DNA from 4 places in the Shewanella sp. A22 genome. Region 3 is predicted to be linked to each of the others. Evidence: predicted binding sites of a transcription regulator. Region 3 holds the regulator's gene; each other region holds the start of a gene.
The links. Region 3 encodes sigma-54, which starts transcription at its own class of promoters, with help from an activator protein. Its sites were predicted from a motif close to GTTGGCACGNNNNTNGNNT; they were not measured.

Region 1 (7,692 bases), on a different contig from region 3:
TGTGTCGGGCGCTGTGGGCCGAGTAATCGATCAACTAAATTACGTAATCTGTCTGCCTGTTCAATAATTAGGCTGGTAAACTCTTTTAATTCGGGTGAATCAAGCTCTCGAGATAGCAGCTGTGCGGCCCCTCGAAGGCCACCCAATGGGTTTTTTATTTCATGGGCTAGATTACGGACTAAAAATTGGGCGGCTTGTTGTTGTGCGTCCATATTCAATTGTTGATGAATACGACGCTGCTGGTCCACTTGGCGTAATTCCAAAATACTAAGATTAATATCGTTTTCAATTGGCATTAAAGTGATATCAATGGTGTGATGCTGTCCATCTAAGGTGATTAATGCCGCAGTATTAACGGTTAACCCTTGACCCGCATCAATGGCATCGCGCAGCAGTTGTGGCTCTACGCCCATCAGTTGATAAAGCTCGGGAAGCGTTTGCTCAAGTAGCTTATGGTTACCGACGCCCAATAATTGTGCAGCTGCAGCATTGGCATAGCAAGGCTTAAGCTTGTTATTAATAACGAGCACAGCGGTGACTAAATGATTGAGAAGGTTATTTGTGTCCATTAGCCGTCCTAGTATTGGGTTGCACCATTATGATGCACCATATTGGTGCGCACCACAACCCTGAACACACAAGCATTAACGAAGAACCTCAGTCAAATATAAAAATATAAGTTATTAAATTAACTGTGTTTTATGTTGCTCACTTGGACTTTTTGATGGGTCCTAGTAGCGATGCTTGGTGAAGGAATATCTTTCTAGGAGAGCTTGATGCAAGGACTTTGCCGTTTTGTGTAACAGCATTCACAATAATGATATGTTCACCACGAAAAACGCCCTTAATTTCAAACGTAGGGGACGATTGTGGTTCAATGGTAATCAGCCCATCGATTAACAATGTGAGTAACGTGCCACGGGGTAATTTTGGGGCAACACTGACGTTAACCGTAAAGTCACCATTATTATCACGGATTGTCGCTTCTTCTTGTGGTGAGGTGATTGTTACCGTGTAGTGTATTTGAGTTTCTTCTTTAGAAGTAATGCTGGGTTTAGGGAGGGTTTTAATCGTAATATTATTTTGGGTATTTTCATTTAAATTAATGGCTTGTGCATTTTGTTTAGGCTCGTCAGAATAATGAACTTTACCATTCTCATCTACCCAACGATATACCGTTGCGGCAATGTTGGTGCTAATAATGAGCAAGCTAATAAGTAAAATAAGGCGCATGAAGTACTCCATTAAACGATAACTTTATTAGAGTAGCCGCTTTTAAAGAAAATATCAGCTTAACCTGTTTGGATAAGCTGAAAGTAAGCAATATGACTAGGGCCTGTTGAACTTTGCTGGTTAAATTTTGTTCGAGTTAAAAACGTTTTAATCGAGGCGAATGGATTGATGCCTAGTCATCTAAGCAAAATCCATTCAACAAAGAGTAAAACGTTTTTAGCAGAACCCTTCGGGCAGCGTTTGTTGGCCATTTTTACGGCGTTATCGACTTTTTATGTAGAATAACTACACCTCAAAGTCTCCGCCTTGTACAAATGGCCAGCAATTCGCTGCAAAAACAACCTTGAAAGATCAACCGGCCCTAAATATATTGGCAGCAATATTCTGAAATTTGCTCAGTTCGAATGCTGAAACTCACGTTGGGAGCAAGGGTAAATTGACTTTCAGCTGCGTAAGCAACCCATTCAGTTTGACCGGGTAATAACACGTCAAATTCGCCTGATATAACCTGCATAATCTCACCTTGAGCTGTCGCAAACTCATATTCACCTGGCATAACAACGCCTAGGGTTTGTTTGCTACCGTCTGCTAACACAATGCTTCTACTGACAACTTTACCGTTAAAATAAACATTGGCCTTTTTTGCGACACTGACGTTATCCAACATATTTTTATAATCTCCCTTAATTGATGTGACTTGAATCTATCTGTGTTTGAGTAAAATATCTAGCTAAATGTTTTCAAGTAATATTGCAGATAACAAAAAGCCCAGATGCAGGCATCTGGGCTTTTAGGTTGTATAAGTGGCTAATGTATTGGCCACTCACTGATACGATTAACCGCGGTTGTGGCGTTTACGTTCGTTCTCAGTGAGGTATCTTTTACGAACACGAATGCTCTTAGGTGTTACTTCAACTAACTCATCATCATCGATGAACTCAAGCGCTTGCTCAAGAGTCAGTGTGATAGGCGTGGTCAACACTTGTGCTTCATCAGTACCTGATGCGCGCATGTTAGTTAACTGCTTACCTTTCAAACAGTTCACTGTAAGATCATTCGAGCGAGCATGAATACCAACTACTTGGCCTTCGTATACTTCAGCAGCATGACCAATAAACAGACGACCACGGTCTTGTAGACCAAATAGTGCGAATGTAAGTGCTTTACCAGTAGCGTTTGAAATCAATACGCCGTTAGCGCGTTGGCCAATATCGCCACCTTTGTGCGGACCGTAGTGGTCAAATGAGTGGTAAATTAGACCAGTACCAGACGTTGCTGTTAAGAACTCTGTCTGGAAACCAATTAGGCCACGGCTAGGAATGACAAAATCGATACGAACACGACCTTTTCCGTCAAGCTGCATGTCTTTCATTTCAGCTTTACGCGTACCTAACTTCTCAATAACAGTACCTTGATGTTCTTCTTCAACATCAACGGTTACCGTTTCGAATGGTTCAAATAATTCACCATCGATTGTTTTCAAAATAACTTCTGGGCGTGATACTGCTAGCTCATAACCTTCACGGCGCATGTTTTCGATAAGAATCGATAGATGTAATTCACCACGACCTGATACACGGAAACGATCTGGGCTGTCAGTTTCTTCGACACGTAATGCTACGTTGTGAACCAATTCTGTTTGTAAACGCTCAAGGATATTACGAGAAGTAACATACTTACCTTCTTTACCTGCAAAAGGAGAAGTGTTTACTTGGAATGTCATTGTCAATGTTGGTTCGTCAACAGACAAAGGAGGCATAGCTTCTACATTACCAACAGCACAAATGGTGTCAGAAATTTTAAGCTCACCAAGACCAGTAATCGCAACAATGTCACCAGCGTTAGCAATTGCAACTTCAGTGCGTTCTAGACCCATGTAACCGAGTACTTGGCCCATTTTTCCGTTGCGAGTCTTGCCGTCTGCACCAATTATAGTAACTTGCTGGCCAGTTTTAACACTACCACGATTGATACGACCAACACCGATTACACCCACGTATGAGTTGTAATCAAGTTGAGAAATTTGCATTTGGAATGCGCCTTCAGCATCAGCGTCAGGGAAAGATACTTTCTCAACGATAGTCTGGAATAGCGGTGTCATGTCATCGCTTGCAACATCTGGATCTAAAGTGGCAAAACCATTTAATGCAGAAGCATAAACAATTGGAAAATCTAATTGTTCGTCAGTGGCGCCTAAGTTGTCGAATAAATCGAATACTTGGTCGATAACCCAATCTGGACGAGCACCAGGACGGTCAATTTTGTTGATAACAACAATTGGCTTAAGGCCCTGAGCAAAAGCTTTTTTGGTTACGAAGCGAGTTTGTGGCATTGGGCCATCTACTGCATCGACTAATAGTAAGACTGAATCAACCATAGAAAGAACACGTTCAACTTCGCCACCGAAATCAGCGTGACCTGGAGTATCTACGATGTTAATACGGTAGTCGTTCCATTTGATGGCCGTGTTCTTAGCCAGAATGGTGATACCACGTTCTTTTTCAAGATCGTTAGAATCCATTACACGTTCTGCGGCTTCGCCTCGACTTTCAAGTGTGCCAGACTGAGCCAAAAGCTTATCTACTAACGTGGTTTTGCCATGGTCAACGTGGGCAATAATGGCGATGTTACGTAAATTTTCTAACACGGATAAAACCTCTAATACCATCAAATAAAAATAGGATTTATAGCGACAATGAAGTTTAGTCACCATAAAAAAGCGTGCCATTCTACTTCACAGCGGCTTTTGTAGATAGGATTATTTTTGAACACATGTAAATTCATCGCTTGCTAAGCAGTAAAAAACAGCATAAAACGGTTATATATTAAGCATAACAGAGGTGTAATACAAAAATGTGACATTGGCTAAAACATCAACATAAACAAAGGTGCACTATTATGGACTTTTGCACCATGATGAAACATAGTGGTGCACGCAGTTGGTGCAAAATGATTATCCGAAAGATTCAGGTTATTTATCATCTTTTAAAAATCAAATAGTTAACGAACTGGCATGAATATCGCTTTATTGCAGGCAATTATGTGAAGATTCGTTTTCCAGATGCATCATCTGGTAAAGAACAAGATTATATTAAGGGACAACCCTTTACCCTACCGGAGGCTTGAGAATGTCAGTTGAATCAGTTTTAAAGCAACTTGAAGAGTTAGAAGTTAAGTTTGTAGACTTACGCTTTACCGACACTAAAGGTAAGGAGCAGCATGTTTCTATTCCTTCTCATCAAGTAGATGAAGATTTTTTTGAAGATGGCAAAATGTTTGACGGATCTTCAATTACAGGTTGGAAAGGCATTAATGAATCTGACATGGTATTAATGCCAGACGCGTCTACTTTTCTATTAGACCCTTTCACAGAAGAAACGACAGCGCTTATTCGTTGTGACATTTTAGAACCAGGTACAATGACTGGTTATGATCGTGATCCACGTTCAATTGCCAAGAAAGCAGAACAGTATTTAATCTCAACAGGTATTGCCGATACCGTATTAATTGGCCCAGAACCTGAGTTTTTCATTTTTGACGATGTTCGCTTTGGTACGGATATGTCAGGTTGCTTCGTGAAAATTGATGCAAAAGAAGCATCATGGAATTCTGGCAAGAGTTATGAAGATGGCAACACTGGTCACCGTCCAATGGTTAAGGGTGGTTACTTCCCTGTTGCACCCGTTGATTCTTCACAAGATTTACGTTCAGCAATGTGTTTAGTGCTTGAAGAACTGGGTCAGGTTGTTGAAGCGCATCACCACGAAGTGGCAACAGCGGGTCAAAATGAAATTGCCACACGTTTCAATACATTGACTAAAAAAGCTGATGAAATTCAAATTTTAAAGTATGTTGTTCATAACATGGCGCATGCTTATGGCAAAACAGCGACATTTATGCCAAAACCAATAGTTGGTGACAACGGTAGCGGTATGCATGTACATCAGTCTTTATCTAAAGATGGCGTAAACTTATTTGCTGGTGATAAATATGCGGGTTTAAGTGATTTAGCGCTTTACTACATTGGCGGCATTATTAAGCATGCTCGTGCATTGAATGCCTTCACTAACCCAAGCACAAACTCTTACAAACGTTTAGTGCCACATTTTGAAGCACCTGTAATGCTTGCCTATTCTGCACGTAACCGTAGTGCTTCAATCCGTATTCCAGTGGTTCCAAGTCCTAAAGGTCGTCGTATCGAAGCTCGTTTCCCTGATCCACATGCAAACCCATATTTAGGTTTTGCTGCTTTGTTAATGGCTGGTCTTGATGGTATTCAAAACAAGATCCACCCAGGTGAAGCGATGGATAAAGATCTATATGACTTACCTGCTGAAGAAGCGGCAGAAATTCCACAAGTTGCGACTTCATTAGAAAACGCATTGGAAAACCTTCAAGCTGACCATGAGTTCTTAACGAAGGGCGGTGTATTCAGTGAAGACTTTATTCAGTCTTATATTCAGCTTAAAACAGCAGAATCTGAGCGTGTTGCACGTACAACTCATCCACTAGAGTTTGAATTGTACTACAGCTTATAATTATGTAGAGCGATCGCCTTTGTATAGAGGCATGCATGTAAAAACCGATAAGTGATTATCGGTTTTTTGTTTTCTGTCAATTATATATTTGCATTTATACCAACCTGATTAAATACCTGAAAGACGCTGAACTGACCAGATATTTAATGAGATTGGTATTAAACAGCGCCTCAAATTGAAAAAACTTGAATGATTCTGATTGAGCACATAATTAATGGAATTGGTATCAATTGATTGTGTGATATATTGTAGTGGAATTCACTCCTGAATATGCTACTGATACTCATTAATCACTCAATGTACCTCTCAGTAATAAGTGACCTGCTTAATGGATAAGAAAGACGTCAAGTTATTAGAAATTTTACAACGACAAGGCCGTATGGCAATTTCTGAATTAGCCGATAAGGTTAATATGTCAGATACTCCTTGTTTACGCCGTGTAAAAAAGCTTGAGCAAGATAAAGTGATTGTTGGTTATGGCGCACAAGTTGATCCGCTGAAAGTAGGCTTAAGTGTTGTGGTGCATACTTCAGTTCGATTAACAGAACATACCGATCAATCGACAGCATTGTTTGAAGCAACAATGGCACAGTTACCTCAAGTAATGGAATGTGCTGTAGTGACAGGAGCTTATGATTATTTATTAAAAATTGTTGCTAAGGACTTAGTTTCCTATGAGCAATTTATCAAAAAATCACTCGGTAACCTCAAGTTTGTTGCCAGTATTGAAACCACAGTAGTATTGAAGCAAATTTTTAGCCGTACAGCATTACCCGTTGATGAGTCGCCAATTGAGTAATACGCGTTTGGTTCGAATCTAAAGTAAGTACCTTGGCAGAAAGACAGAGCACAACGACTTAGTATCGGTTGTTTTTTGGTATTTACATGTGTTTGAGCCATGGGGTTTGATCGTTTATAAACAAAGCGGCGCAAGTAATAACACTCAGCTTAATGAGGTTACTTCTGTGCAAAAATGATTTTATAATAAGTAATAAGATTGTTCAGGCGGGCCTTCCGGGCAGTGTGTGGTTTTTTACTTTACATATGCAAACACTATATTCCATAAGTTACGACTTGAAAAAACAACCACACACTACTGCGAATTTAGTTCGCAAGATCAATTGACTTCACCCTGCAATTATAACAAGGTAAAACGAAGAATTAACCTTGCTCCATTGACTCGATAAACTTATTCGATTCTGCAATCGATTTGTTCATTTCCTTAATCAAGCTTGAAATATCCGTCTGTAAACTCGCAAATTCCCCTTTAATTGCCCCAATAGCCTGTGCATTCAAGTTATGTTTTAAATACAACATATTGTCTTTCATTGCGATTAAAATGGGTGGCATTTTGGCTTCTGCACGACGCATACTTTTGACTAACTTGCTATATGAACGCCTAGTTTCATTTAGTTTATTGGTGCTATTGCGGCGTAAACTGGCTTTGCTTATTTCTTCTATTTCAGTTTGCCATTCGTCAAACAATGCTTCTGCAACATCTTCTACTTTGCCAATGCGATCGGTGACTTCATCTGCTGCTGTCTGTGCCGACTCATATTCATCTTTTGCTTTATTGTAGGCGTCTTCTAAATCACCGCCATCAAATGCCAATAACGCCTGCATTTCTTCTAACGCAGAGCTAAATTGCTCTTGGGCTTCTTCTTGTGATTCTTTGGCACTTTGAACACGATCGACCATAATGTCGCGCTTGTGGTAACCGACTTTTTCCATCGCACCATAATAGGCGCTTTGGCAACCGCTCAACAGTAAACTGCTACTTAATAGCGCTAGTGATATCCATTTTTTCATCAATGTGTCTCTTTTATTGTGTGAGGCGAAAAGTGACCTCGTGGTGATTAACTACCTGATTTAAATTTTGCTGCGTCGATGATGCTCCATAAATGGAATAAACCGCCAACGA
Region 2 (7,692 bases), on a different contig from region 3:
ACCCGCTTTTTGTAACGCTTTAATAAATTGAGTTGGCTCTGCGGCAACATTGCGTGCATCTTGATAACGATCGCCCTGGCTAATAAACGACACAAAATCGTTAAAGCTCTCTTCAAGGTTGTCATACATTCTAAAATCCGCTTTTTGTTGCACTGCAATGCCCTTTTCAAACTCCAATGTATTGACTGAGGTTTTTTCACCTTGCCAACGCTTATCCGCTTTAATATTGAATAAATTATGACTCATCGTACCGTCGTTACGACGCACGACCTTTTGGCCCCAACCGGTTTCCAATGCTGACTGAGCAATTAACACCTCTGCTGAGGTTCCCAATGATTGAGCCGCCTTTTCAGCATGAGGGTACAACACCGAAATAAAATGCTCTGGGCTGGTAAATTCGCTTACAGCAATACCTTTGTTTTTTACTGCGTTAACATTTGCTTGCGGCAAACCTTTGCCTGCTTGTACCGCTTGGCTGGCTAATTGCTCACCACGTAACACTCTAGATAGCTTGTCCGACATAGGCAGCATCGATTCGGCGTTATCTATAACAGAATGAGATGCAGCAATTTGATCTTTTGGCGCGATGGCATCTAAAGTGTCTTTATCTAACGCTGTTGGCGGCGCGACAAACATGCTTGGGTTAACTTTATAATCGGTATTGCCACGCAGTACTGATGCTGGTGTAATTGGGCTTTCTTCTGGGTCTAATTGCTGAACCATTAACTCTGCAAGCCCTAGCATGCCTTTACCTGATAAATCGACAGACATCTGCTGATCGCGCATTTGTTCAAAAAATTCGGTCGTTTCACTGTTTAATGGACTGTCAGATTTAAATGCGGCATTGGCATCTCGCATGCTTTTCATTAACATTTGAATAAAAATACCTTCAAATTGCTTAGCCGCTTCTTTAAGTGCCCCCTTCTCGTCTTTCTGGGCGTGGACACGAAGTGAATCTAGTCCTCCTAGATCCAGAAAGTTCGATGAAGCTGACAACTTTTCCATAATCATTCCGACAATTATTAGATGATGATTAGTTCACCATGCAAAGCGCCTGCCATCTTTAACGCTTCGAGTATGGCAAGAACATCTGATGGTGCAGCCCCCACTAAATTCACGGCTCTGACAAGCTCATCAAGTGTGGTACCTGGATTAAACATAAACATACGACGATCTTTTTCTGACACATCAATTGTACTATTGGTGGTGACAACCGTATCTCCACCGGCTAATGCATTGGGTTGTGAAACCTGTGTTGCTTCAGCAATGGTGACGGTTAATCCACCATGAGTGACAGCCGCTGGCAGCAACTTAACGTTTTGGCCAACAACAATGGTGCCAGTACGAGAGTTAACAATCACTTTGGCTGACTCTTCTGCCGGTATGACTTCTATGTTTTCTAGTGTTGATAGAAATGACACTCGCTGTGATGCATCGCGTGGGGCACTCACTTGAATAGACGTCGCATCAACAGCTTTCGCCATATTGGGGCCGAGTAAATTGTTAATCGCATCTGCGGTACGTTTAGCCGTCGAAAAGTCTGAACGACGTAAATTAAACGTCAGGTAATCACCGCTAGCAAAAGGGCTAATAACACTACGTTCAACAATGGCACCGCTTGGGATCCTGCCTACCGTTGGCGTATTTTGAATAACTTGTGAACCATCCAATCCTTCGGCACTGAAACCACTTACAATTAAACTCCCTTGAGCAATGGCATACACATTGCCATCCACCCCTTTTAAGAAAGTTTGCAATAAGGTGCCACCACGTAAACTTTTGGCTTCGCCTAAACTCGACACGGTAATGTCAATATTTTGACCGGGCTTAATAAAAGCAGGCATCTCTGCGTGCACAGCTACCACCGCGACATTTTTTGAATTGGGACGAACTGAATCGGGTAAGTTAATGCCAAAGTTTTTAAGCATGGTTCTAAATGTTTGTTCGGTATAACGGGTTTTTTCTCCTGTACCAGGCAAACCAACAACCAAGCCATAACCCACTAATTGGTTACTTCGCACCCCTTGGATACTGGCAATATCTTTAATCCGTTCTGCATGTGCAGGTGCGGTTAACATTAATATTGACGCAATAACCGACACAATAAGTTTAGTTTTCATGCATTACTCCTTAAAAAGGCCACCAGTCACTCATAAAGAATGAACTCAGCCAACCGACTTTTTGGGAGTCAGCAAACGTACCGGTACCGCTATACTGGATACGAGCGTTAGCCACTCGTGTCGAATCGATTGTATTATCTGGGTTAATGTCTTGGCTGCGGATCATGCCGGTAACGCGGATAAACTCATCACCATTATTAATTGAAATCCACTTTTCACCACGGATGACCAAATTGCCATTACTGAGCACTTGAATAATATTGGCTGAAATGCTGCCGTCTAAGCTGTTTGATTGATCGGCGTCAGATTCACGCTTGGTATTCATACTGTCGCTATAACCCAAATCAATTGGGACACCACTTATCGACACATTTTTACCACCAGCATAAACTGGCTCTAAGTTTAAATCTGAACCTTTTTTGATTTCGTTATTAGCACTTTTAGATGCTTGAGTTGACTCTTTTAATGTCACGGTAATAATGTCGCCCACTCGATGAGCACGAATATCGGAATACAAGCTTGATGCTTGGCTATCAAGAAAAATAGATCCCGTTGCCGCCACTTGCGTCGGTGTGGTGTCTGGATATACCGGCGCATAAAATGGGTCATCAGCAATAGGCTTTTTTTGAGTAGAACTACAGCCAACCAATAACACTATTGACGCTAACGCAATGTATTTAATCATGTTAGCTCCTTAGAGATTCTGATTAATATAAGACAGCATCTGATCTACCGCAGAGATAACTTTAGAATTCATCTCATAAATACGCTGCCCTTGAATAAGGTTAACCAACTCTTCAGTGACATTTACGTTAGAGGTTTCAAGCGCGCCTTGGCGGATAGAACCTAAGCCATCTTGTGATGCCGTACCTTGGATTGGCGTCCCGCTTGCACCTGTTTCGGTATACAAGTTTTGTCCTAATGGATCTAAACCGGCCGGATTAATAAAGTCTGTCATGGTGAGCTGACCAATAACCTGACTGGCTGCAGTGCCAGGAGTTTGCACAGACACTTCGCCTCCTGCAGATACGGTAATACTCGTTGCATCATCAGGGATTGTAATTGGAGGCTGGACAACATAACCAGAACCTGGCGTTACGATTTGACCGGTATCATCTAAGCTAAACTGACCATTACGAGTGTAAGCAGCAGTGCCATCTGGCATTTGCACTTCAAAAAATCCTGAACCTTCAATCATTAAATCTAATGAGTTGTCAGTGGTGAGCATGTTGCCTTGAGTAAACATCTTTTGGGTGGCAACAACCTTAGTACCCGCCCCGATATTTAACCCATTAGGCAACTTACTATTATCTGAGCTAATGCCACCTGCTTGATTAACCGTTTGATAAAGTAAGTCTTCAAATACCGCACGACTTTTCTTAAATCCAACAGTACTGGCGTTAGCCACGTTATTAGAAATAACCGCAATGTTGGTTTGCTGGGCATCGACACCTGTTTTACTTATCCATAACGCTGGATGCATAATAATTACTCCTAACTAATTCTCATCAAGGAAGTGGACGCTCGATCAATTTCTTCAGCGTTCTTCATCATTTTGACTTGCATTTCGTATTGACGCTGAATATCAATCATGGCGACCATTTCATGCACAGAGTTCACATTACTGCCTTCAACCGCACCGCTCTCAACTTCAACCCCAGGGTTATTGGGTGCATTACCACCTGCAATAAGCCGAAATAAGCCATCTTCACCGCGCATCAAGTTCTCGTTACCAGGATTAACTAACTTAATCCTCGCGACCTCTTCAACCACCTCAGCTGTCGCCCCTTGTGGTCGAACAGAAATGACGCCATTGGCTGAAATTTGTACTTTTTCAATAGGAATAGGTAACACAATAGGGCCAGAATCCCCCATGACCGGACGATTACTGCTATTCAATAACAAACCGGTACTGTCAAATTTCATGCTGCCTGCACGGGTATATGCTTCTGAGCCGTCGGCCGCTTGCACAGCAATCCAACCATCACCTTTAACGGCAATATCAAGGTCACGACCTGTCGTTTTAATCGGACCACCGTTAAAATTACTGCCAGGACTCTCAATCATAGAGAACACTCGCGTTGGTAAGCCTTCACCGAATGCCTGCATTGAACGGGCTTGGACCATGTCAGCTTTAAATCCATCAGTATTGGCATTGGCAAGATTATTAGCACTGACCGCTAACGCATTCATGCCTTGCTTTGCACCACTCATGGCAACATAAAGAAATTTGTCCATTTTTGCTCCGTCAAACTTTCTGCACAAACAATATACACAGAGAACAAGCAATCATCATGCCAAATGATACTTTGTATTTCATGGTGTTTTAATTAATTGAAATTTAATGATAAAAATGAATATAAAACGATTAACTTGTGTCAAAAAAATATCGATAAACAGAAGAGGAATATGAGTGAAAAATATAAAGGCAAGGTGTTGCCGTAAACGGCAACACCTATAATAACGCGTGGTTTAATTAACGGATCTGTAATACCGTTTGATTTAAGGTATTGTTCACTTCAAGCGTTCGCGAGTTAGCTTGGAAATTACGCTGTGCCGAGATTAAATCAACCAATTCGGTGGTTAAATCAACGTTAGATTGCTCAAGTGCTGAAGATTTAATACTACCAAATGTACCACTATTGGCTTCACCGGCTAATGCAGCGCCTGAATCTAAACTGGCTTTCCAAGACGTATTCCCCACCTGAGAGAGTCCTTGCTCGTTAGCAAAGCGTACTAATGCCACCCGTGATAACGGAACAGTTGAACCATTACTGTAACTGGCGGTAATCAAACCATCAGAACCAATACCAACATTGGTTAATCGGCCAACGGTAATACCGTCTTGACTCAACTCGGTCACTTCAAACGAAGAGGCATATTGGGTTGGATTATTAAATTTCACCGTAAGCGTTTGAGTACCATCTGCCCCAGGGCCTAAAGCCTCTGCACCACCAGCACCAAGTACCTCTGTAGTAATCGTAACGGGGTCACTGCCAGTATAAGTACCAGCAGAGTTAAACTTAAGCACAGCACCAGACCATGTTGTACCATCATTTGGGTCTGTTGCCTCTGCTCTACCTAAATTGGTGCCATCACCAGCACCGTCACCATCAGCATCAGTGTCATAAGTGCCTGCACCAGTTGCCACATTAACAGGGTCGCCATCTACAGCGTAAAAAGCCAACCAGTTACTTTCGCCAGTATAGGAACCATCAGTAGGCTTAATAAAGTAAGTGGTCATAATATGCGACTCACCTAGCGAATCATAAATAGTGACCGAAGTAGAGTTGTTAAAGGTATCAGAATCATCTGGATCAAAATTAGCAGGATCAAGTGCTGTTTCACCAACATCAAGGTTCATCTGCAAACCAACATTTCCGGTTTGCACTGGGCTACCCGCCTTGTCAGGGATCTTAATCGGTTGAGTTGTAGTTAAACTCACTGAAGTTGAGTTGCCATCTTCATCCACTGGGAAACCTTGTAAAAAATTACCCGCAGCATCAACCATATAATTATCTGAATCAACTTTAAATGCACCGGCTCTAGTATAAGATAAATCCTGCGTATCTAAGCCTGATGAAGTAACAAAAAATCCGCTACCACTTATCGCCATATCCAGCGAGTTGCTGGTAAATTGTAAGCTACCTTGATGAAACTGTTGGGCAACTTGCGTAGTGGTAACACCTCCACCCACTGTTGTTTTACTGTTTGCAAAAATAGAATTAGCATACACATCGGCAAATTCTGCTCTAGATTCTTTAAAACCAACGGTATTAACGTTAGCAATATTATTCGCGGTTGTATTTAAGTCTTTTTGTGCGGCAGCGATACCACTCAATGCAATGTTAAATGACATGTTTCACCTCTTACAATTAATTTGTTTATGACCACAGCCAACTGTTGTTGACGGTATTATGTTTCAGATACTGCAAGTACGTCAGATAACTTAATTCCACCGATTCCGCGTAAATTCAAAATAGCACCAGTTTCAACTGTGCCTAATGACACACTAGTAACATGAGCATATGTCGACACCGCTAAATCTTCAGATGTTCCATCCACTATACCACTGGCCTTAATGCTATAATCACCGGCTTTAACTGGCTCGCCATTTTTATCTAAGCCATCCCAAGTAACATCAACATTACCGCCTTCACTACCATCAACTTCAAAACTTCTCACTACCTGGCCTGATTTATCTTCAATTTTGACCATAATGGTTTCAATTGCAGACGGCGTGCTGATCACTCCGCTTATTTCAGTGCTTTCAGTTGAAATGGCACCTGTATCAGAAGGGATAAGCACTTTGCGACCCACTAAGCCAGAAGCCTGCAACGCTTGGCTAGAACTCATTACAGTATTCAAATTAAGAATTTCATCATTAAGATTTGAAATCCCATCTACTGTCGAGAATGATGCCATTTGCGCAATCATTTGATCGTTATCAACAGGTTCAAATGGATCTTGCATCGACAGCTGTTGACTGAGTAGAGCAAAGAAATCTTCTTGCTTTAACATCTGGTCATTAGCTTCAGGTATCACACTTCCTTCAGGTAAACGAATTCCATCAAGAAAAGGATTACCCGTAGTCGTGCTGGTCGTATTTGTCTGTACTGTACTCTTGGTCGACGCACTTGTATTAGATGCGCTACTGGATTGTTGCGGTAAAGACTGACTGTAAGCATTAACGAGGCTCATTGTTACCTCCTTGAATAATCATACTATTTACCCATCCTTAACGTCTGTTGCAACATAGATTTCGTTGCATCAGCCACCTGAACATTCATTTGATAAGAACGTGATGCAGAAATCATATCTGCCATTTCCTCCATCACATTGACATTAGGTTTATAAATAAAACCATCACCATCCGCCAATGGATGATCTGGTGAATACTCTTTCAATAAAGGTTTGTCACTTTCGACAATCCCTTTAACATTCACACCAGGTGAACTGTTTTGTTGACCATTAGCTTTTAGCATTTCGGCTTCAAAAACCGGATGACGCGAACGATAGGTTTGATCAACACTACTTGAGACAGAATCAGCATTCGCAATATTACTGGCAGTCGTATTTAAACGAATTGACTGCGCTGACATACCCGAGCCTGATACATTGAAAATATTAAATAAACTCATAATTAATCACCTCGCAATGCTTTGCGCATACCGTTAAATTTTCCTTCAAGAAAACCTAAAGACATCTGATATTCGAGTGCATTTTGCATAAATGCTGACTGCTCTTTCTGCGTATCAACCGTATTACCATCACCAGTATCAGCTTGATTTGGCACACGATACTGAACGTGTTGCTGGCTTAGAGCCGCTAGGTCAAAATGTTTATCTGTGGTTTGGCTCATACTTAAGCCTTTCTGATGCGTGCTTGCCGCTTGCATCGCAGAAGCAAAATTAACATCTTGAGCTTTATAATGAGGAGTGTTGGCATTGGCAATATTACTTGAAATCACTTCTGCTCTTTGAGCTCGTACGCCCAAAGAATATTGGTGAACACCTAATGCATTTTCGAAATTAATCGCCATAAAATTGCCTCCATCAACTAACTGATAGAT
Region 3 (7,692 bases):
GATAAAGCCCCCGACAGCTTAGATAGTGAACTAGAATCAGAGATCCCTAAAAATGTGCCAACCTTTCATGCTATCATTTGGCTCGTTTTCGGTATTATATTACTTCCCGTTTCAGCCAGTTGGATGGTTGATGGCGCTGTAGGTATTGCAAAGTTTTATGGGTTGTCAGATCTTGTGATTGGCTTAACCATTATCGCGGTGGGAACAAGCCTCCCCGAATTAGCAGCCTGTATCGCAGGCGTAATAAAAAAAGAACACGACCTTGTCATAGGGAATATTGTTGGGTCGAACTTATTTAACATTCTTGCCGTACTAGCGTTACCTGGACTGATTGCACCGGGTGAAATTGATGCCTCAGCCAGTGGCAGAGACTTCTATATGGTATTGGGCACCAGTGCAGCATTAGCCGTTTTAGTGTTATCCAGTGGAACTAAGCAACAACTGACTCGTTGGCATGGTGCACTATTATTAATCACCTTTATCGCGTACCAATTTGTTGTATTTCAATCTCATTAGATTGGAGCATAAAGGTAAAAATTAAGCTAAAAGAGAGATTCGAATGGTAAATCAAACTCAATTTCGTCAATGGGGTCGTAAAGTCATTGATATTGAAAAAGCTGCTTTAGATAATTTGTATCAATATGTGGATTCGGTTGAGTTTGGCCAAGCATGTGAACTCATATTGCAATGCAAAGGCAAAGTCATTGTCATGGGAATGGGGAAGTCGGGCCATATTGGCAATAAAATTTCTGCGACGTTTGCGAGTACTGGCACCCCAGCATTTTTTGTACATCCCGGCGAAGCAAGCCATGGCGATTTAGGCGCCTTAGCAAAAAATGATATTGTACTTACCATATCTAATTCTGGTGAATCAAGCGAAATACTCACATTAATGCCAGTAATACAACGAATGGGCGTTCCCGTTATTGCGATAACAGGCAAACCAGATTCTAATATGGCACGCTTATCTAAAATCCATTTATGCATTCAAGTACAAGAAGAAGCCTGCCCACTCGGATTGGCACCAACCTCAAGTACGACAGCAACATTAGCAATGGGGGATGCGTTAGCCATTGCTTTATTACAAGCAAAAGGTTTTACCCGCGATGATTTTGCCTTATCGCATCCAGGTGGATCGCTTGGACGGAAATTATTATTAAAAGTAGACGATGTTATGCATCAAGGTGATGATTTACCTATCGTCCATAATGATATCTGTATTACTGACGCACTTTATGAAATTTCTAAAAAAGGCCTCGGTATGACCGCAGTCGTAGATAGCGCCGCTACACTTGTGGGGATTTTTACTGATGGTGATTTGCGTCGAGTCATTGATGCAGACGTCAATCTGAGAACCACATCAATTGCCCTGGTGATGACCCAAAACTGTGTCACCTGTCCTGCTGGGATTTTAGCAGCACAAGCACTGCAAATTATGGATGAAAAAAGCATCAACGGATTGATTGTCGTCAATGAAAAACACCAACCGATCGGCGCACTAAACATGCTCGATATGGTTAAAGCAGGAGTGATTTAACCATGTCAGAATCAACCTCGTTTCACCAAGGATTTTATGGCCCTATCAGCGATGATATTTGGCAACGCGCTCAAAAAATTAAACTGTTAATCTGTGATGTTGACGGAGTATTTTCAGATGGACGTATTTATCTCAGTAATGCTGGCGAAGAGCTAAAAGCCTTTCATACCCGTGACGGCTACGGAGTCCGCTCTATTCTCACTAGCGGCATTCATGTTGCCGTGATCACCGGACGTAAATCACAAATAGTCGAAAACCGTATGACAGCACTAGGCATCAAGCACATTTATCAAGGTATTGATAATAAGTTTTCGCCTTTTGAGCAACTACTATCTCTGTATAATGTTAACGCCGACGAAGTCGCTTATATTGGCGATGACATGGTTGATTTACCCGTAATGAGAACCGTTGGGCTTGCGGTATGTGTAGCAGACGGTCATCCTTTTGTTAAACAACATTGTCATATGACAACCACATTAAATGGTGGACATGGGGCGCTACGAGAACTTACAGACTTACTATTATTGAGCCAAGATAAATTTTCCAGTGCTCATGGTATGAGTATATGAATAGGATCACGCTAGGTATTGTTGCTTTTTTTGGGCTTGCTTTTATGTTGTACTGGCAAGCACAAGTCAAACGTAGCGAAATGAACTCTATAAAAATACGCGGTATTGAGCGTCCCGACTTTGTTGCCGATGACCTACGTACCACAGAATTTAACCAACAAGGTTTCATCGCAAGTAGAGTCAGTGCCGAACACATGGAACATTATGCATCCAGTGACATTACTCATTTTACCAAACCGATATACCTCATCTACCCTGAAAATGGTAAAGCACAGTGGCAACTAAGTGCCGACCAAGGGCAATTGAATAAAAATACCAGCAAAGTCATCTTAAAAAATAATGTTATTATTGATGCCATTGATATAGAAGAACCCCTGCAGTCACTGAGTACCCAAGCCGTTACAGTGGATTTAACCACCATGATCGGCACCTCAAAAGAGATGGTGTATATCAAAGGCAAAGGGTTTATTATTCAAGGTTTAGGTTTACATGCTGACTTGAATTCGCAAAAACTATCGCTACTCAGCCAGGTAGAAGGAATATATGAGCCACATTAATCGTCTCCATACTCACGCCAACGTCATACTATTAAGTGGCATTCTTTGCATGCTGAGTTTGCCTGCAATGGCAAAACAAGATGATCTTAAACAAGAGTTAAAAATTGCCGCGGTGAGCCAATTTGCTGACATTAAAAATAACCAAATCGTTTTTAATGGTCCAGTTAAAATTGTGCAAGGCAGCATTACTATCAATGCCGATCAACTACGAGCGTTCACCCCTGAAAATAGCACAAGTAAAAAGCTTATCGCCACGGGAAAACCAGCCACATTTTCACAAGAGTTAGACGATGGTCAAATTGGTACCGCTAGCGCTGACGAAATAACCTATGATCTTGCCACTACCACACTCACATTAACCGGTAATGCCAAACTTGATCAATCCGGTAGCCAAGTTACAGGTAATCGAATTAAATACAACATCAATGCTCAAGAGCTGATTGCAGAAAGTACTGGCAAAGGCCAAGATCGCGTAATCACTATTATTCAACCTGAGAATTTCCAAGACGAAACAGCACCAAAACAAAAGCTCCCAGAAATTCCAGTAAACAAGCAGATCAAACAATGACCCAAATAACCTTAACCGCTGAAAATCTAGCTAAAAGCTATAAAGCCCGTCAAGTTGTAAAAGATGTGAGTTTAACGGTTAAAACGGGCCAAATTGTGGGTCTTTTAGGCCCCAATGGCGCAGGTAAAACAACCACATTTTATATGGTTGTTGGGTTAGTCAAAAGCGATAAAGGTCGGATCCTAATTGATAATGATGACCTCACCGCCGACCCTATGCACCTTCGCGCCCGCAAAGGGATTGGTTACTTACCACAAGAAGCCAGTATTTTCCGCAAGCTGACAGTATATGACAATATTATGGCTGTGTTGCAAACTCGTAAAGAACTCAACACAGACCAGCGTATTGAACAACTCGAACATTTATTGGAAGAGTTTCATATTACTCATATTCGAGACAGTCAAGGTATGTCGTTATCGGGTGGTGAACGACGCCGAGTTGAAATTGCACGCGCATTAGCAGCCAACCCCAAATTTATTTTGCTCGACGAACCCTTTGCTGGTGTCGACCCAATATCGGTTATCGACATTAAAAAAATTATCCAACAGCTTAAAAGCCGTGGGCTGGGGGTATTGATTACCGACCATAATGTACGTGAAACACTCGATGTTTGTGAACGGGCCTATATTGTTAGCCAAGGTAATTTAATCGCCGAAGGCACACCTGATGAGATATTAAGCAATCAGCAAGTTCGCGCTGTGTACTTAGGTGAACAATTCAAGCTATAGTTACTTTAGTGGCTTTTTAACCTATCTAACTCATTTCGTTGAACGATATCTAAATAGCTATAAGTGTCATTGATGTACGTGATAATCCATAACAGTTTTTCGAGATTGTCATTTTATGAAAATCATCTAGGGATAAGCGGTAAATGAAAGCGTCACTCCAACTCAAAATGGGTCAACACTTAACCATGACCCCCCAACTGCAGCAGGCTATTCGCCTACTGCAGTTATCGTCATTGGAGCTACAGCAAGAAATCCAGCAAGCATTAGACTCAAACCCATTGCTTGAAATAGAAGATGAGTTTTCTGATGCAAAGGACACAGCCAAAGAAAGTCGAGATCAAGCAGATACAGACTTTAGTGACAACAGCATCGTCAACATTGAAAAAGACACCTCTACTGTCGATACAGCAGAGTCCATGACCAAAGAAACAATGGATGATCTTGCAATGGATACTACATGGGATGAAGTGTATACCGCTTCTCCTATGTCAGGTTCTGGTAGCGCTAGTATGCGTGATGATGACATGCCATTCCAAGGTGAAACCACCGAGGGTCTTTATGAACATTTAGAATGGCAAAAAAACCTCACACCGTTTTCCGATACCGATCTTGCCATTGCCACCGCAATTATTGATGCGATTGATGAACGAGGCTATTTAACCCAAAATACCGAGGATATCCTCGAAGCTATGGGGGATGAAAATGTTGAACTCGACGAAGTTGAAGCGGTGTTAAAACGGATCCAACACTTTGATCCTGTTGGTGTAGCAGCGCGTGACTTAAGTGAATGCCTATTAATTCAATTGGCACAATTTTCCAATACCACCCCCCATATTGATAATGCTCGTCTATTAATTAAAGACTATTTAGACTTAATTGCTGGACGTGACTTTAGATTGTTAATGCGCAAAACGAAGTTAAAAGAAAATGAATTACGTGATGCCATAGCACTAATCCAGTCACTCAATCCTCGCCCAGGATTATCCATTACAGCCGTCGACGATGAGTATGTCATTCCTGATGTCACCGTGTTTAAAAAAAATGGCCGTTGGGTAGTAGAATTAAATCCAGATAATATGCCAAAAATTGGTGTTAATCAGCAATATGCAGCAATGGCGAAAAGCAGTAAAAATCCGTCTGACAGCCAATTTATACGTGGCCACTTGCAAGAGGCTAAATGGTTTATAAAAAGTATAGAAAGTCGTAATGAGACTTTACTCAAAGTGGCAAACTGCATTGTAAAATTTCAGCAAGGCTTTTTTGAATATGGTGAAGAAGCCATGAAGCCTATGGTATTAAATGATATTGCAGAAGCTGTAGAAATGCACGAATCAACCATTTCACGAGTAACAACACAAAAGTATATGCATACCCCGCGGGGCCTATTTGAACTAAAATACTTCTTCTCTAGCCATGTCAGTACCGACGATGGTGGAGAGTGCTCATCAACCGCGATTCGTGCTTTTATCAAAAAGCTGGTAGCAGCGGAAAACCAGAAAAAACCACTGAGTGACAGTAAAATGGCTCAACTTCTGGCTGAACAGGGTATCAACGTTGCTCGTCGTACGATAGCAAAATACCGTGAAGCAATGCTCATACCGCCCTCAAACCAACGTAAGAGTTTATAACCTACAGGGTAATGGAGGATTTTTAATGCATATAAATCTATCTGGACATCATATCGACATCACCGAATCTTTACGTGAATACGTTCATGGTAAATTTTCAAAGCTTGAACGACACTCAGATCAGATCAATAATGTACACGTTGTGCTCAATGTAGAAAAATTACAACAAAAAGCAGAAGCAAGAATCACCCTAAGTGGCACTGAGATTTTTGCCATGTCAGAAAATACTGACATGTATGCTGCAATAGACGCCCTGATCGATAAACTCGACCGTCAGGTAATTAAACACAAAGAGAAGTATACAAAACACTAACGATGGAACTTTGTACCATCCTGCAGCCGGAATGCACTACCTGTGCCACACCGGGCAGTAAGAAAAAAGTACTGGAACTCATCAGCGATTTAGTTGCTGCCCAGTACCCAACCCTGTCTTCGCAAGAGGTTTTTGAAAGCCTTTTAGCGAGAGAGAAAATGGGTAGCACAGGTATAGGAAATGGCATTGCGATACCTCATGGCCGATTAACGACCATCGATCACCCCATCGCAATATTTATTAAATGTGAAGAAGCCATAGCCTTTGATGCTATCGATAAGCAGCCCGTGGATATTTTATTTGCTTTATTAGTGCCTGCAGATCAGTGCCAGCAACACTTAAGCACATTATCAAGCATGGCTCAAAAGCTCAGTGATAAGCAAATATTGAAACAGCTTCGTAAAACTCACGACGCAACAGAACTTTATCAGGTTATTACTGCATGAAACTTGTCATAGTATCGGGACGTTCAGGCTCAGGAAAATCAGTAGCCTTAAGAGTATTGGAAGATCTAGGATATTATTGTGTAGATAATTTGCCTTTACCTCTCATTGGCGCATTATTAGCTCAGCTCAAAGGCAGTAATGATCTGGTTGCCATTAGCGTTGATGTACGCAATATTGCAGAACAAGGTAAAGTACTTCAAGACCAATTAGCACTACTTGAGAACGACACTGAAATTATCAGCTTCTTTTTAAATTCCAATGACAAAGTATTGCTTAAACGTTACAGCGAAACTCGTCGATTACATCCGTTATCTAAAAATCACATTTCACTGCAAGAAGCGATCAAGCTCGAAGGGCGTTTACTTGAGCCGATAGCAAAAATTGTAGACCATTACATCGACACTTCAGCACTGAATATCTACGAATTAAGCGACCAAGTTAGGCAAATTTTATTAGGCAGTGTTGATAAAGAGTTAGTGATTAACTTTGAGTCTTTTGGCTTTAAACACGGCATGCCAACAGAAGCAGACTTTATGTTTGATGTACGCTTTTTACCCAACCCACATTGGGAAATAGAACTACGCCCATTTACGGGGTTAGACGAACCCGTACAGGAGTTTTTAGGGCGTCAGCCATTAGTTAATAAGTTTATTTGGCAAATTGAAAACCTATTTGAAACTTGGATGCCACATTTAGAACGTAATAATCGTAGCTATCTTACCATCGCAATTGGTTGTACTGGTGGTCAGCACCGTTCAGTATATATTGCAGATCAATTAGCAAAACGATTTAGGCAAGGTAGTAAACACACGGTTAATGCTCGTCACAGGGAGTTAAATATCAGTGGTACTAATAACTAAGTGAGCATAGGATCGTGTCAATGATCAAACTTGAACGCCAAGTGACCATTTCAAACAAATTAGGTTTACATGCACGCGCGGCGACAAAACTCGCCATTTTAGCCGCTGATTTTGATGCTAGCATAACCTTGCTTCAGGGTGACAAAAGTGCCAGTGCTGCAAGTGTACTTGGCTTATTAATGCTTGAAAGTGGTATAGGTAAAATGATGACAGTAACCGCTGAAGGTCCCGACGCAGAAGTGGCATTAAATGCTGTGTGTGATCTTATTAATGCTAAATTTGATGAATGTTGCTGATTGATATCTCTAACCTTAAATGCAATTTGTTGTATTTACCCACCTAAACAACAGCACACATACTCCATATAAATCAAAAATGTCACCAACAACTGATTAACCATTATTCTTTTTTATCAGCAATCTAGATCATAAAGTTGGTGAACATAAAAAGTCATATATTCATGTTAATAGTGCTACACAAATAATT
Region 4 (7,692 bases), on a different contig from region 3:
GGCAGAGGCTTTAAATTATTATGGTCTGGTCGCCAAGTGACTGACGAAAGTGAAAAAGGCGATGTAAGCCCATTCAATGCATTAATGACCTCATTATCTGCCACGATTGGTACTGGTAATATTGCTGGTGTGGCTACCGCAATTTTTATTGGGGGACCAGGAGCCTTATTTTGGATGTGGTGTACCGCCTTGGTAGGAATGGCGACCAAGTTTTCGGAAGCGGTTCTTGCGGTTAAATTTCGTGAAACTGATGCCAATGGCAACCATGTTGGTGGCCCAATGTACTACATCAAGAATGGTTTAGGCAGTAAGTGGGCATGGTTAGGCACAGCATTTGCTATTTTTGGTTCAATTGCTGGTTTTGGTATTGGCAATACTGTACAAGCTAATTCGGTTGCCGATGCCATGAGCAGTAACTTTGGCGTCCCTAATTGGGTTACTGGTGTTGTGTTGATGCTGTTAGTTGGCGCAGTGTTAATGGGTGGGATTAAGCGTATTGCTGAAGTGGCAGGTAAGCTGGTTCCATTAATGACCGTATTTTATATTACTGCTGGTATTTCAGTGTTAGTCGTATATGCAGACCAAGTACCAGCTGCTTTTATGTTGATTATTGAAAGTGCTTTTAATCCAGTAGCTGCTCAAGGTGGTTTTGCTGGCGCCGCGGTGTGGGCTGCTATTCGCTTTGGTGTAGCAAGAGGCGTGTTTTCAAATGAAGCGGGTTTAGGTAGCGCTCCAATTGCCCATGCGGCTGCACAAACAAACAACCCTGTAAAACAAGGTTTAGTGGCAATGCTTGGTACGTTTATTGACACGTTAATTGTGTGCTCTATTACCGGTTTGGCGATTATTGTTTCTGGAGCTTGGACATCTGGCGAAAACGGTGCGGCATTAACCTCATTTGCGTTTTCGCATGCTTTGCCAATGGGAAATTATATTGTGGCAATTGCATTGGCTGTGTTTGCGTTTACCACGATTTTAGGCTGGAGTTTTTACAGTGAAAAGTGTGTTCAATACCTATTAGGCGATAAAGCGGTAAAGCCATTTCGTCTTATTTGGACCTTAGTGGTTCCATTAGGCGCTGTCAGCTCGTTAGAGTTTATTTGGTTATTGGCTGACACATTAAATGCAATGATGGCGATTCCAAATTTAATTGCATTAGTACTTCTTAGCCCAGTGGTATTTGGTTTAACACGTGAATATTTTATCAAGCAACGTGCTTTAAAGGCTAAAGCTTAGTCTGGGCAAGTTGTTCGGTAATGTTGATAGTAAAGCATGTTCATCGGTATCGATGAGCATGCTTTTTCAATTAGACTTTATCAATTAATAATATCTGTCTATTGAGAGCAATTAATCGTTTTAAGCCGTCATTCTTGTTTGGCACACTTTGGCGTGCTAGCACTAAGTATTAATGGTTTATTCAACGTTATTATCAAACTCGGAATCTTCAAATAAGTCGACCGCCGACGTTGGGGTGACATGTTTAAATTGCCGAGCAAAATGACGTTGTACCCCTTTTAAATCAATGTTGCCAATGCCTGAGGCAAAGCCAAACCAAGCATACAGGCCACTAATATCTTCAAACATAGGGGGGAGGTATTTAGGTTGAGCAATAATGCCTTCTTGGTAGGCTTGGTATAATACTGGAATGTCTTCTATGGCTAACTTTCCTAAAAACAACATTGGGATTAACTCAGGTAATCCTGTGCTGATAGCACTTCTGATAAAGTTTATGTTTTCAACATAGCCGCGTACGTAAGAAATATCCTTGGTAAAAAAGCTGCCACCACCCACCATACCACCTCGAAACACTCGTTGAGTGACACGATAACTGTCTTTAGAGCTGAGATTAAGGTTTCTAAAGTAACGATATACTTCGATAAAGTCGGCACCTTGTTCAGCCATATCGACAGCGGAGACACGATCGCTTATGCGTCGAGCTCGGCCAGGATTTGAGCTTAAAGTGAGCATTTCCATTAATACAGCTAAACCTTCTTGGGATGCTGTGACTCGTGGTGAGCCAACACTAAGCCAAGTTGCATGAGGTTGAGCACGACCATTGAGTGTTGTCCCAATATGGACCCAGCCTTCATGTACTTCATATACATTGAGATCTGACTCACTGAACATAGCGCGGGTGTTGAGTTTAACCGTATCACCACCCACAGCGGCATCTGACACAATACCATCGCTTAGTTTGACGTGAATTTCGTCATTATGAAAATATTTCACTAAGCGTTCACTGAGTACATTTACCGCTTCTGGCGCAGTAACAATCTTAGGGTGGCGTTTGCTCATATGGCGTGCAGCTGGCAATGAGAATATATGGCTTAAACGATCACCTAGTTGGCGCAGGGTATGACGATCACCATGTAATTTATGGCTGGCGCTACCGTATAGTTCTTGGCTGAGCTTGCCAAACATTGGTTTACCACGATGGTGAAGCATATCAATGACGATCCGGTATTGATCGATGTTTGCCAGTAATATGTTGCCTAATTTATCACGTTTACCCAAACCGCGTTCAATAGCACTTTTCAACTCTTGTAAATCTGTTTGTGTTTGAACGGCATTAAATGACAAAGGAATTGATTGATAAAAATCATTGCTAACATTGGGAAGCGCTTTGCTTTGCTTCGCTAAAAAGTCATCTTCAACTTGTCTTGGCCATTTTATTGAGTCTAAAATTTTAATGGGTGCTTGGATACGAATTAATTCATCAGAAAAACGACGAATATCTTGTTGATAACGCAGTAAAGAGTCTGACATTGTCTTTTCCTAATCTAGATAATCTTGTAAGCAACATTTGGGTTTATATTAGCAGATGTTGATCACAAAACAGCAATGAAAAAATTCACCGTAATGAGCACTCTTTTAGTGCATTCTATCTCGTATTCTCACATTATTTAAAAATTTATTTTTTAAGTTACTAAAAGTATTCATTAATTTTTTTGGCATTAAAACTGCTTTATCTAAAGTCGGTATACTTGAAAGGAAAATTTATGGCAGCGATGAGCTATTTAAGTGTGATTGAGCGTTATCATGAATATGAACACTTAGTGCACGAATTATTAGAGTCTATTTTGATTGGTGTGGGAGATATTAATTTATTTGAACAACCCATCTCAGCTAAAATTTTTGAAGAGATGGCGATAAGTTATCCCTTCGTGGAACTCATTTATTTGCTTGATGAGCAAGGCATACAGATTTGCCCCAATATCAGTGTCATTAATCAACAAGTTAAATTGCTGACTTGTGGTCATTATGCCGATCGAAGTCAACGACCTTATTTTACTCAATTGTCAGCCACTAATACTGTTCATATTACTCGACCTTATTTATCTAATGCCGGCGGCGGATTATGTTTGTCGGCATCGCAAATGATTAAGTCGACTACGGGGCAAGTGGTTATTGTTGTCATTGATGTCAACTTAACGCGGTTAATTGAGTTTATGATGGGTGACAGTGCTAGACGTAAAATGTCGCCATTTTTCAAAAGTATTTATGCCGCAATTGTGCTTGGCCTTTTTATATTGGTTAGTGTACTAATGTGGACGGTTATCCGTGATATTTACGCTTTGTTTAACCAAATATCCACAACCCATGATCCGCTACAGCCGTTTGGTATCATTATTTTTCTCACGTTGGCATTAGCCATTTTTGATTTGGGCAAAACCATTTTGGAAGAAGAGGTTTTGATGCATAAAGATATCTTCCGCCACAGTTCGACGCGAAGAACGATTACACGGTTTATTTCAACCATTTTAATTGCTATTTCAATTGAAGCGTTGTTGACTATGTTTAAAGCGTCGTTAGGTGAGAAGCAATATATAGAGCCAGCAATTTTGATGATGTTAGCGGTTGTTGGCTTGCTAGTGGGCTTAGGAATATATGTATACTTAGGCGCGAAAGCGGAATTACTACTCACACAGGCGCAAGCTGGTAAGCATGCGCGTCGGGAGCAGGTAAAAAATTAATGCTAGATTTAGCCTAGCCGCCGCTTACAACAGCTAAACAGACAGGGATAAACGCGATAACCGTTTATCCCTATTTTTTAGAAAAAGTCGTCGTCACCAATTGCTTTACGTAATTGTGCTTGTTCGAGAAAATCTTCTAACCTTCGCTTTACTTGGCGTCTATGTTGTAGCGTCTCGGCGGATTTAACGTTTCTAGGCGTTGTCATCGCGTCAATTTCTGTGTCATCCGGCACTCTTTCTGTAAGATTAGCCATAACGAAACCCTCATGTAGAATAAAACGTGGATTGATTCAATGAGCATTTTCTAACTAAAAATTGATAAATAGGAAAGCAAAATATTTTGCCTGAACTGGACAGCATTTTTTGCCTTTCTATTTTGAGCTTAGCAGTAAATGTATTTCTTGCTAGTAAAACATAATGGCTATTATTGAGAGTGTGTGAGAGGTCAAATTTATGGATATTTTGACGTATAATTCCTCTCTATATGGATGAAAAAACGCCACCTTTCAATAAGGTGGCGTAGTTTATATTTAAAAATTAATTAGCGTTAAAGTCATCGCTATAGGCTAAAGCCATAAGAGTAACCTAAAACAATTTTTGCATCGCTGTCAGGTAAATCAGTGTCAGAAGCCATAAATGATACTGTTCCTAGATCCGTTTCAGCACTTAATGTGACGTTATAATCAGCATAAGTATCACCAAACAAATCTTCAACAACATCGCCTTGTGAGTAACCGTAATGTAATGCAAGGCTGAGTTTTTCTGTTAGAGGAAAACTGGCGTTCGCTTGTATGTAGCTCCAGTCTTTTTCATCTGCGGCACCAGATACGTCTGAGTCGGCATTGATGACTTTAGCGTAACCAACATCTAACCATTTCCATCCAAGTACTAAGGCAACCTCACCAAAATCAATGCTGCCACCCGCATCAGGGTAGGCATAGTAAAGGTAGCTGATGTCGTAGGTTAAGTCTTCAGTAAAGTTACCACCATAACCGCCATAAAGGTCTAATTCATAGCTTGTTTCATCACCAAAATCGACATTAGATGCCCAAGTACCAGCATAAAAGCCAGATTCATGAGCATAATCAATTCCACCTTGAATGGCTGCTTCATTGCTGGTTTGTGTTGTCCCGCGCCATAAATAATTTGATGTAGCACCAATATTGCCAGTGACTTCAGCAAGGGCTGAACTGCTCAATAATAAGCCTGTTGATAATGCAATTGCTTGATATAGTGATTTTTTCATCTTCATCCCTTAATATTTTATTATCATTGAGGCAGGTGTTTTTAATCAGATGCGCTCAATGTTGGTTTGTCTGATGATCAATTAGCGAATCGCATGCCAACTATTTTTTTCCTTTAAAGTTAATTGGTTATGGTTTTATTTGTGGCGTTGTTATAACTTTGTTGCAGCTTAATGATGCAGGCGTGCCCTTTTTTTGTGCAGTCCACTTGCGTTAAGGATAATGCTGCGAAGCATAGAAACTTGGGATAACAATGCGCTGGACATAAAAAAACCTCCACAGAGGAGGTTTCTCTCAAAAAAAGATGGTGCTAATAATTAGTTAACGCTATCTTTTAGTGTTTTTCCTGCTTTAAACTTAGGTACTGTAGCTGCAGCAATTTGAATTTCTTTGCCAGTTTGTGGGTTACGGCCGGTACGTGCGGCACGTTGAGTGGTTTCAAAAGAACCAAAGCCAACAATAGAAATTTTATCACCATTTTTCATGGCTTCAGTTACCGCTTCTTCGAAAGATTTTAGTGCGCGGCCTGCTTCAGCTTTCGTTAATTCCGCATTTTCAGCGATTTTTGCAATTAGTTCACTTTTGTTCATATTGATATTCTCTGCTTTCCATAGAAGTGTTTTTTAAAACATGATTAACATGCCACAAGCCATGCTGGTTTAAAAGCACTTTATCCCATAAATTCAGTATCTGTAATGGTTTTAAAGCAAAAACACTACAAATAATGCTCTCATTCGTCCTTTCATTACTCTTCTAATAGTTGGTAAAGAATTTTCTTTACTAACTGTGGTTCAAACGGCTTATCACATAAGGCGTTGACTCCGGCGCTAAATACATTACTTAGATGAGTATCGTTAGCTTCTGAAGATACCATTAAAATGGGGATGTGTGATTGTTGGCTGTGGTTACGAATATATTGTGTTAATGCCAGCCCATCGACAGAAGGCATGTTGTAATCTGTAATTACTAGATCATACATGTTGTCTTTCATGAGGTTGATAGCTTGTTCACCATCAACGGCTTCGGTAATCAGTTGCATGCCTAAGTTGCCAATAGTGCGTTTAATGACATTACGCGCCATACGGCTATCGTCAACTACGAGAACTCTAATGTTGTGTACGTCAAAGTGTCTTAAATCTAGTTCGTCATTACTCAGTAAATCAATGGTTGAATTGAGCGCTGTTGCTAAATGTTCTGCATTAAATGGTTTAGGTAAAATAGCGACTACACCAGACTGCCTAAATATTTCGAGCTGCTCACGGCGGCACTCACTCGACACTAACATAAATTGAATGTCATCTAATGCGGGCGTGCTTTTGATGTGCTGCAGTAAATCGGTTGCTTCACCATCGGAAAAATGCAGTGCACTGGCGATCAAATCAGGTTTATGGCGTTGAATAATCGCCTTTGCTTCAGTAATTGTTGCGGCAGTTTGAATGCTGCTCACCCCTTCTTGCTGAAGACGAGTAATAATAATTTTACGTTGAGTCTCAGAAGGCTCAAGCAATAGGATTGATAATTCACTCGGGGACAAACTAGTCATAATTTACATTCCACAGATAGCTGTACGATTTTGTTATTTTAATGTTGTTGGTACAGACAAACTATACACTAAAAAGTTTGGTAGAAGACAGACTACCTAGGAATAGCACTTATGTTTGTTTTTTAGCAAGATAGTTGCGTGTCACGTTCGAGAGCCCAACCCACCATTGAAACACCACTAAACTTACTGACATTAACCACAGAGGAAGCAATGGAATATTATAGCCTTGAAAAACAAGTTTGACGTCTTCAGGGGTGATTTGATAAGCAATCACCGCGGTGGTTGTTACTGCTGCTAATCCGAGGCTTTGTAAGCCGACATAGCTTAGAAGCAGCACTTTTGTCCATGTTGCACGTTTGAGTAAACCAATCGCAACCGGTATTACCCCTAATGTTAATAAATCAAATGCTTGGAAAGCTGTTGCTCGCCAAAGCGCAATAATGGCGAGTACAACATACAATGTAATCAGTAGTATGACTCTCATGGGCATCTGTGACACTGTTTTTTGGTTCATATTGGTCATCGCGCTAGAAAATTTGAGGTAGAATATCTCAAAAAATGGAGTGATGGGTATATTGTGATGACAGAAACACAGTTTTGGGCGCTAGTGACCCGTGATCAACCTGAGCAGTCTTCTGCCGATCTTGCACAGCGTTTACGGCAACAATTGCAAACCTTGGATGATGAAGCACTTAAAGCATTTGATAAAATGATGGGGCAACAATTGCGCCGCAGTTATTTATGGTCCATTTGGGGGGCTGCTTATATTATAACGGGGTGCGATTCTGATTATGCTTTTGCTGAATTTAGGTGTTTTTTGCTGTCGCTTGGCCAACAATGGTATGACAATATTATTGCTGATCCTGACTGCTTAGGAGAACTAGAGCAATGGCCATTAGTGGACGATTATGCTTACCCCTTTGTGGAAGAC

Region 1: the regulator sigma-54 is predicted to act here: its motif matches at 4,241-4,259, upstream of glnA (glutamate--ammonia ligase).
Region 2: the regulator sigma-54 is predicted to act here: its motif matches at 4,404-4,422, upstream of flgF (flagellar basal-body rod protein FlgF).
Region 4: the regulator sigma-54 is predicted to act here: its motif matches at 5,303-5,321, upstream of ACWXWT_RS04275 (TorF family putative porin).

What each region holds. Positions count from the first base shown of each region.
Region 1 covers NZ_JBSQBN010000076.1:5,744-13,435, reverse strand. Annotated here, with positions in the region: gene glnL (nitrogen regulation protein NR(II)) at 1-569, opposite strand, end outside; gene ACWXWT_RS13725 (DUF4124 domain-containing protein) at 709-1,233, opposite strand; partial or broken gene ACWXWT_RS13720 (hypothetical protein) at 1,402-1,644, shown strand; gene ppnP (pyrimidine/purine nucleoside phosphorylase) at 1,595-1,900, opposite strand; gene typA (translational GTPase TypA) at 2,069-3,880, opposite strand; gene glnA (glutamate--ammonia ligase) at 4,362-5,771, shown strand; gene ACWXWT_RS13700 (Lrp/AsnC family transcriptional regulator) at 6,100-6,570, shown strand; gene ACWXWT_RS13695 (DUF2959 domain-containing protein) at 6,933-7,580, opposite strand; gene ACWXWT_RS13690 (hypothetical protein) at 7,628-7,692, opposite strand, start outside.
Region 2 covers NZ_JBSQBN010000026.1:23,744-31,435, reverse strand. Annotated here, with positions in the region: gene flgJ (flagellar assembly peptidoglycan hydrolase FlgJ) at 1-1,005, opposite strand, end outside; gene ACWXWT_RS07000 (flagellar basal body P-ring protein FlgI) at 1,023-2,120, opposite strand; gene flgH (flagellar basal body L-ring protein FlgH) at 2,131-2,805, opposite strand; gene flgG (flagellar basal-body rod protein FlgG) at 2,815-3,603, opposite strand; gene flgF (flagellar basal-body rod protein FlgF) at 3,615-4,358, opposite strand; gene flgE (flagellar hook protein FlgE) at 4,597-5,979, opposite strand; gene flgD (flagellar hook assembly protein FlgD) at 6,036-6,821, opposite strand; gene flgC (flagellar basal body rod protein FlgC) at 6,845-7,261, opposite strand; gene flgB (flagellar basal body rod protein FlgB) at 7,264-7,662, opposite strand.
Region 3 covers NZ_JBSQBN010000094.1:10,723-18,414, forward strand. Annotated here, with positions in the region: gene ACWXWT_RS15265 (calcium/sodium antiporter) at 1-516, shown strand, start outside; gene ACWXWT_RS15270 (KpsF/GutQ family sugar-phosphate isomerase) at 560-1,537, shown strand; gene kdsC (3-deoxy-manno-octulosonate-8-phosphatase KdsC) at 1,540-2,106, shown strand; gene lptC (LPS export ABC transporter periplasmic protein LptC) at 2,103-2,663, shown strand; gene lptA (lipopolysaccharide transport periplasmic protein LptA) at 2,650-3,231, shown strand; gene lptB (LPS export ABC transporter ATP-binding protein) at 3,228-3,959, shown strand; gene ACWXWT_RS15295 (RNA polymerase factor sigma-54) at 4,103-5,587, shown strand; gene hpf (ribosome hibernation-promoting factor, HPF/YfiA family) at 5,613-5,900, shown strand; gene ptsN (PTS IIA-like nitrogen regulatory protein PtsN) at 5,903-6,346, shown strand; gene rapZ (RNase adapter RapZ) at 6,343-7,206, shown strand; gene ACWXWT_RS15315 (HPr family phosphocarrier protein) at 7,227-7,502, shown strand.
Region 4 covers NZ_JBSQBN010000013.1:18,662-26,353, reverse strand. Annotated here, with positions in the region: gene ACWXWT_RS04295 (alanine/glycine:cation symporter family protein) at 1-1,236, shown strand, start outside; gene ACWXWT_RS04290 (flavohemoglobin expression-modulating QEGLA motif protein) at 1,414-2,766, opposite strand; gene ACWXWT_RS04285 (PDC sensor domain-containing protein) at 3,000-3,974, shown strand; gene ACWXWT_RS04280 (PA3496 family putative envelope integrity protein) at 4,052-4,228, opposite strand; gene ACWXWT_RS04275 (TorF family putative porin) at 4,534-5,220, opposite strand; gene ACWXWT_RS04270 (HU family DNA-binding protein) at 5,536-5,808, opposite strand; gene ACWXWT_RS04265 (response regulator) at 5,964-6,761, opposite strand; gene ACWXWT_RS04260 (hypothetical protein) at 6,871-7,275, opposite strand; gene ACWXWT_RS04255 (DUF4240 domain-containing protein) at 7,342-7,692, shown strand, end outside.